DNA from 3 places in the Enterococcus sp. M-BR2 genome. Region 1 is predicted to be linked to each of the others. Evidence: predicted binding sites of a transcription regulator. Region 1 holds the regulator's gene; each other region holds the start of a gene.
The links. The regulator CtsR, encoded in region 1, represses protease genes until heat stress. The targets are predictions, from matches to a motif close to TTGGTCAAAAAAGGTCAAANA.
Positions count from the first base shown of each region.

Region 2: clpB (ATP-dependent chaperone ClpB) is a predicted target of CtsR. The motif match lies at 1,007-1,027, and genes of this name have one in related genera.
Region 3: clpP (ATP-dependent Clp endopeptidase proteolytic subunit ClpP) is a predicted target of CtsR. The motif match lies at 998-1,018, and genes of this name have one in related genera.

Region 1 is NZ_CM152743.1:2,037,060-2,039,259, forward strand. It holds gene AC1F25_RS09850 (ATP-dependent Clp protease ATP-binding subunit) at 1-1,021, opposite strand, end outside; gene AC1F25_RS09855 (CtsR family transcriptional regulator) at 1,028-1,495, opposite strand; tRNA gene AC1F25_RS09860 (tRNA-Arg) at 1,631-1,704, opposite strand; tRNA gene AC1F25_RS09865 (tRNA-Pro) at 1,762-1,835, opposite strand; tRNA gene AC1F25_RS09870 (tRNA-Arg) at 1,857-1,930, opposite strand; tRNA gene AC1F25_RS09875 (tRNA-Leu) at 1,941-2,026, opposite strand; tRNA gene AC1F25_RS09880 (tRNA-Gly) at 2,043-2,114, opposite strand; tRNA gene AC1F25_RS09885 (tRNA-Thr) at 2,126-2,198, opposite strand.
Region 2 is NZ_CM152743.1:710,831-713,030, reverse strand. It holds gene clpB (ATP-dependent chaperone ClpB) at 1-936, opposite strand, end outside; gene AC1F25_RS03450 (lysylphosphatidylglycerol synthase transmembrane domain-containing protein) at 1,186-2,200, opposite strand, start outside.
Region 3 is NZ_CM152743.1:1,479,643-1,481,842, forward strand. It holds gene AC1F25_RS07235 (glycerophosphodiester phosphodiesterase) at 1-300, opposite strand, end outside; gene AC1F25_RS07240 (CAP domain-containing protein) at 391-918, opposite strand; gene clpP (ATP-dependent Clp endopeptidase proteolytic subunit ClpP) at 1,098-1,691, shown strand; gene AC1F25_RS07250 (gamma carbonic anhydrase family protein) at 1,793-2,200, opposite strand, start outside.

The DNA.
Region 1 (2,200 bases):
CAGAATCTTTTTCGATATATTTTTGATATTCGTCTAGAGTCGTTGCTCCAATCGTTTGTAATTCTCCTCGAGCTAACGCCGGTTTCAAGATATTCGAAGCATCAATTGCTCCTTCTGCGCCACCTGCACCAATTAAGGTATGCAATTCATCAATGAACAAGATTACTTGACCATCATTATAGATTTCGTCAATGACTTTTTTCATTCGATCTTCAAATTCACCGCGGTATTTCGTACCAGCAACCAAAGATCCCATATCAAGCATCATCAGGCGCTTTTCTTGCATGTCTTCTGGTACTTCACCTAAAATGATTTTTTGAGCTAACCCTTCAGCAATGGCTGTTTTACCTACGCCAGGTTCACCCACCAATACAGGGTTGTTCTTTGTCCGTCGGCTAAGAATCTGGATAAGCCGTTTCACTTCTCTAGAACGTCCAACAACTGGGTCCAACTTGTTTTCTTTTGCTAATTTCGTTAAATCACGTGCTAATGAATCTAGTGTAGGCGTGCCTTGTGGTGTTTGCCGTTTATCTTGTATATTTCTACGACGATTCATTCCCTTTCCACCCGAATCACCAGCTAGTCCCATTTTTTGTTTCAGAACTTGTCGGGCTTTTGAAAGGCTGATACCTAAGTTGATCATAATTCGAGTAGCCATGATACTTTCATCTTTTAATAAGCTCATCAAAATATGTTCTGTTCCAACTTTTTGAGAACCCGTTTTCTTTACTTCGCTACTAGCTAAAGCAAAAACTTGTTTCATTCTTGGAGAATATGGAAGAAAGACTCCTTTAGGGTAAGAACGGATACCGCCATAACCAATCAGATGTTCAATTTCTTCATAAATTTCTGTCTCATTCAAATCCATTTCACGTAATACTTTTCCAGCAATTCCATTTTGTTCAACTACTAACGCTAGTAAAACATGCTCTGAACTAACTGATTGATGTTTCAATCGTTTTGCTTCTTCTTGTGCAATTTCTAATACCGCTTGGGCTCTTTCAGTAAAAAGTTCTTCCATCTAATCTCACTTCCCATCTTCATAACTTAAACGTTCCAGAAATGCTCGGAGAATCCGAGCACGTGTATGATCTTCAAATTCATTGAAATTCAATGTGTTTTTTGCAATTGCACTTAACATCAAGTTTCCTTCTTTTTTTGTAATTATTTGGTCTTCATAAAGTTTTTGAATAATAGCAAAAGCATTTTTCTCACTGATTGTATCATCAAACAACTGATTTATCTGCTCAAGTAACTGTTTTTTATCTGATATTCTTACTTTCGCAATTCGTATATAGCCGCCACCCCCGCGTTTGCTCTCTACTAAATAACCGCGTTGGATGGTAAAACGGGTATTAATCACATAGTTGATTTGTGAAGGAACACAGTTAAAGAGGTCTGCCATTTCAATCCTTCGAATCTCGATCATTTCACTATTTTCCAGAATTTTCTTTATATATGATTCAATTAAATCCGAGGTATTCTGATGTGCCATCTTATTCATTCCCTTTGACTAATATTGACCTTAATTATAACGAATTTGGTAATAGAAAGAAAGAAGAACGCTTTTTGTTAAATAAATCCTTTAGAATCAACAAAAAAAAATACGGAATATGCTATTCCGTATCGACGCGCCCAAGAGGAGTCGAACCCCTAACCTTTTGATCCGTAGTCAAACACTCTATCCAGTTGAGCTATGGGCGCATATTCAATTTAAAAAAATTATAAATCATTTGAAAACAAAAAGCAAGATAAAAAAAATCGGGAAGACAGGATTCGAACCTGCGACCCCTTGGTCCCAAACCAAGTGCTCTACCAAGCTGAGCTACTTCCCGTTTAAAAAATAAAAAAGACTACGCGCCCAAGAGGAGTCGAACCCCTAACCTTTTGATCCGTAGTCAAACACTCTATCCAGTTGAGCTATGGGCGCATATTTGAAATGCCGAGGACCGGAATCGAACCGGTACGGTGATCACTCACCGCAGGATTTTAAGTCCTGTGCGTCTGCCAGTTCCGCCACCCCGGCGCGATTGCTTTGGCAAAGCGGAAAACGGGGTTCGAACCCGCGACCCCCACCTTGGCAAGGTGGTGCTCTACCACTGAGCTATTTCCGCGTGTTTAAAGATGCCGGCTAAAGGACTTGAACCCTCGACCCTCTGATTACAAATCAGATGCTCTACCAACTGAGCTAAGCCGGCAT
Region 2 (2,200 bases), 1.2 Mb from region 1:
CAAATGTAATTCACCGCGAGCAAGCATTGGTTTCAACAGATTTCCGGCATCCATACTTCCTTCTGTTTTTCCTGCTCCTACGATATTGTGAATTTCATCAATGAACAAGAGGATCCGCCCATCACTTTTTTTGACTTCTTTCAAGACCGCTTTTAGTCTTTCTTCAAATTCACCGCGGAATTTTGCTCCAGCGATCAATGCACCCATATCTAATGAAAAAATCGTTTTATCTTTTAAATTTTCAGGCACATCTTTGCGTACGATACGTTGAGCAAGTCCTTCAACGATCGCCGTTTTACCTACACCTGGTTCTCCTATCAGAACAGGATTATTTTTTGTTTTTCGTGAAAGAATACGGATGACATCACGGATTTCTTCATCACGACCGATGATTGGATCCATTTTTCCACTTTTGACTTGCTGTACTAAATCAACGCCGTATTTTTCTAATGCTTTGTATTGTTCTTCTTGGTTTTGCGAGGTCACCCTTTCTCCTCCTCTCATCTCTTCGATGTTTTTACGCAATTCTTTTTCAGATAATCCGTTTTTATTCAAATAAACAGTTAACGGATAATTTTTTAATTTCATCAACGCTAAAATAACGACTTCCGTTGAAAGAAACTCGTCGCCGAAGCTTTCACGTATTTGGTCTGCTTCATTCAATAATCGAAAGAAATTCTGGCTGAGGTTTTGTCCATATTGGACGTTTCCACCAGAAACAACTGGATACTCATCCAGTAGACGATCGATTTCATGTTCAAAAGATTCGACATCCAATCCGGCATCCGTATAGAAATTTCGACCAAAATGATTAGGTTGTAAAAAGATTTTCCATACATGGGCAATGTCGATATCTTGGTGTTTTCGAGTGACCGCAATCTGTTGAGCTTCAGCAATCGCTTCTTGAAGCGTCGTAGTCATTTTCTCAATATTCATACAGGTATACCTCCTAATTAAAGGTAAGATCACTTATTTCTTTGATCTTTACACAAACTATTATATCTCTTTGGTCAATTTTGGTCAAAATATACACATGTTTTTTTGACTTTTTTTCTCGTCTTATATAAATCTTAAAAAAACAAAATTGATTGTATACATACAAAAAAAGAGCAAAACAAACGTAAAATTATCTTACCCATAACGTTTTTCTTTGATTTGATAAAAAGGGTAGATCTTATAAAAGACCTACCCTTGATTTTCTTTATTCTCTTTTTTTACTTCTATTATTTCTTCTTTGATCACTCTTCGCCGTTCAGCAATCACATACACAAATCCATAGAGAAATGGCAAGATAAAGGAACTGAAACGATACAACAAAAGCGAAGAAACTGCGTCAACTGTTCCGACAACTGGTCTAAACAATAACAAGTAGACAAATTCAAAGGAGCCAATACCAGCTGGCGTAGGAATAACCCCTGAAAGCACTACTGCAAAGCTGATAAACGAAATGGTCAGTAGAAAATCTATTTTAGGATGGTTTTCAATCAGAATCAAATAGGGAAGTACATACCAAAATACAAGTTTCAACATATTCCATAGATAAATACGCAATAGCGCAGTCCTGTCTTGGATAATGGTTTGGACCGTTTCCCTTAAAGAGTAGATCTGCTGATTACATGTATCCACCCATTTTCGCAAACGCTCACTCTTAAATAACTTATTCGATAAGCTGACAAAAAATATTTGGACATTCAGACTGATGGACATTACCAATAAAAAGGCAACAATCACGATCGTCAAAAGAATTCCAGCAATAATAAACCAGATCATTGACGGACTATTAGAATAAAAAAGAGAGAATTGGATGAGCAAGCCAGCTAACGCATAGGTAATCACTGCAAGTTTGTACATGATCATATGGAGTGCTGTCACTCCTGCTCCCTGAGACAGTTTCATTCCTTTTTTATTATAAAAATAAATTTCCGAGATCAATGTTCCTGTACCAAACGAAACGATTCGGTAAAACGCAATATAGCTAGAGGTCAAGAACCCATCTTTCGTTGTAAAATTCGGCGCGAAAGGTTCAGCAATTTCTTTGATTGAGCGCCCTTCAGCGATTTGGTAAACTGTCCCTAATATAACAGTGGCTGCCAAAACGACAACACTGGTAGACATTAATTCGGCAAAGATATCTGCAAATGATTGATTGATTAAATAATAAATAATAGCAAAAATCGCAATCAGCAAAAGCAGATTCAGA
Region 3 (2,200 bases), 560 kb from region 1:
GAGAAGCAGTCCTAAAACTTCTTTCAATTCAGGGACTTTAGCTGCTGGAAATTCTTTGCTGAATTTGCCTCCTGCATTCAATTTTTTGAGTTCTTCCAATGTTTTTTCTCGAATCAGCCCTTTACCGTTAGTCGTCCGATCCACTTCTTCATCATGCATAACGATCAAATAACCATCTTTGCTTAGATGAACATCTAGTTCGATACCATCTGCACCCACTCGTACAGCTTCTGCAAATGCAGGAAGCGTATTTTCTGGGTGGGTACCGCTGCTTCCGCGATGAGCATAGATTTGTAACATCTTTCTTCACTCCGTTCAATTCTATTGTATCATTAAGAAAAAAAGAAAGCATTGCCACGCTCTCATGTGCAACGGCAATACTTCAAAATATCAGCTCCAAACATCATCTTTCGAGAAGAAACCAATCGGCTGGCGCGTCATAGTCTTCAACTGTGCTTTTTTTTCATTGATCATTTCAGTCAAACTATCCGTAAAATTCTCTAAAATCACGCGTCCGCCTTTATAAGCATATCCACCAATCTTCATTGTTTCATCTGGAGATAAAATCACTTTTCGATGGGAGATGTTCTTAAACAGCTCGTCTAAAATATAATTTGGCAGATAAAAACTATTCTGCGCTGAAAATGATTGGAGATATGCAAAATCGTCAATCGTGATATAACAATCATCGAATGCATCAAAGCTGACATATTCTTCCATCAGCGTCGTCCGTTTTTGCAAGATCTCGTTGATCTTTTTATTTAATTGGTTCAGCGTCTCGATTTCTTTGACTTTCAATTCCAATTCACGTCTACGCTGTTCTTTATTTTCCAAGTGACGCATTTGCAGTATCATGCCGATATAGACAACTACAGCACCCGTCAACACGCCGATAAGACCGGTAATACCAACTATCAATCTGTTGTTCCTCCTTGTTTTGCTTCTCTGCTTATCATACCATAAAGCAGGTTTATGCGACTAATTTGCCTAAGTTTTTTATTTGACCTTTTTTGACCAAAAATGTATACTACTTTTTAGGTATTAGAAACTAAATTATGGTACACTATTTCTAAACGAAAACAAGGAGGAACTCTATTATGAATTTAATTCCTACAGTCATTGAACAATCATCACGAGGCGAAAGAGCTTATGATATCTACTCACGTTTATTGAAAGACCGTATCATCATGTTAAGCGGCCAAGTAACTGATGATCTTGCTAATTCGATCATCGCCCAATTGCTTTTCTTAGATGCTCAAGATTCTGAAAAAGATATCTATCTTTATATCAATTCTCCTGGTGGTTCAGTTACAGCAGGTATGGCTATCTACGACACAATGAACTTTGTCAAAGCTGATGTCCAAACAATCGTTATGGGTATGGCTGCTTCAATGGGAAGCTTCTTGCTGACAGCTGGTACAAAAGGGAAACGATTTGCTTTACCAAATGCTGAGATTATGATCCATCAACCTCTTGGCGGCGCTCAAGGTCAAGCAACCGAAATCGAAATTGCGGCACGTCATATTTTACAAACACGCGAACGCTTAAACAAAATTTTAGCTGAACGCACTGGCCAACCGCTTGAAGTGATTGAAAAAGATACAGACCGTGACAACTATATGACAGCTGAACAAGCAAAAGCATATGGATTGATTGATGAAGTCATGGAAAACAGTTCTTCATTAAATTAATCTGTTTCAAAGGAAGCTTTTTAAGCTCTCTTATCTAAACCAAAAAAAGGATGGCCAGCTCAAACTGACCATCCTTTTTTTATTTTTATGGATGCTACTGCCTATCTTTGCTCCTTGAATTTTCCTTGCGCATGCATCCGACCTATTTCGACATAATGCTGGATGTTTTCTTTGTTTTTTTGGATTTCTTCTTTTGTTAAAGGTCGGATCACTTTAGCTGGGCGACCAAACGCCAAGACATTAGGAGGAATAACTTTTCCTTCTGTTACTAATGATCCAGCACCAATCAAACTATTCTCACCAATAACCGCATGATTCAATATCGTGGTTCCCATCCCGATCAGCGCCCCTTTTTCGATTGTACAGCCATGTAGCATGCACTGATGTCCTACCGTCACATTCTCCGCAATATCCACAGGTGCATCATGATCGACATGGACGATTGTACCATCTTGTATATTCGTTCTTTGTCCTACTTTTATCCAATTACTGTCCCCGCGTAAAACTGC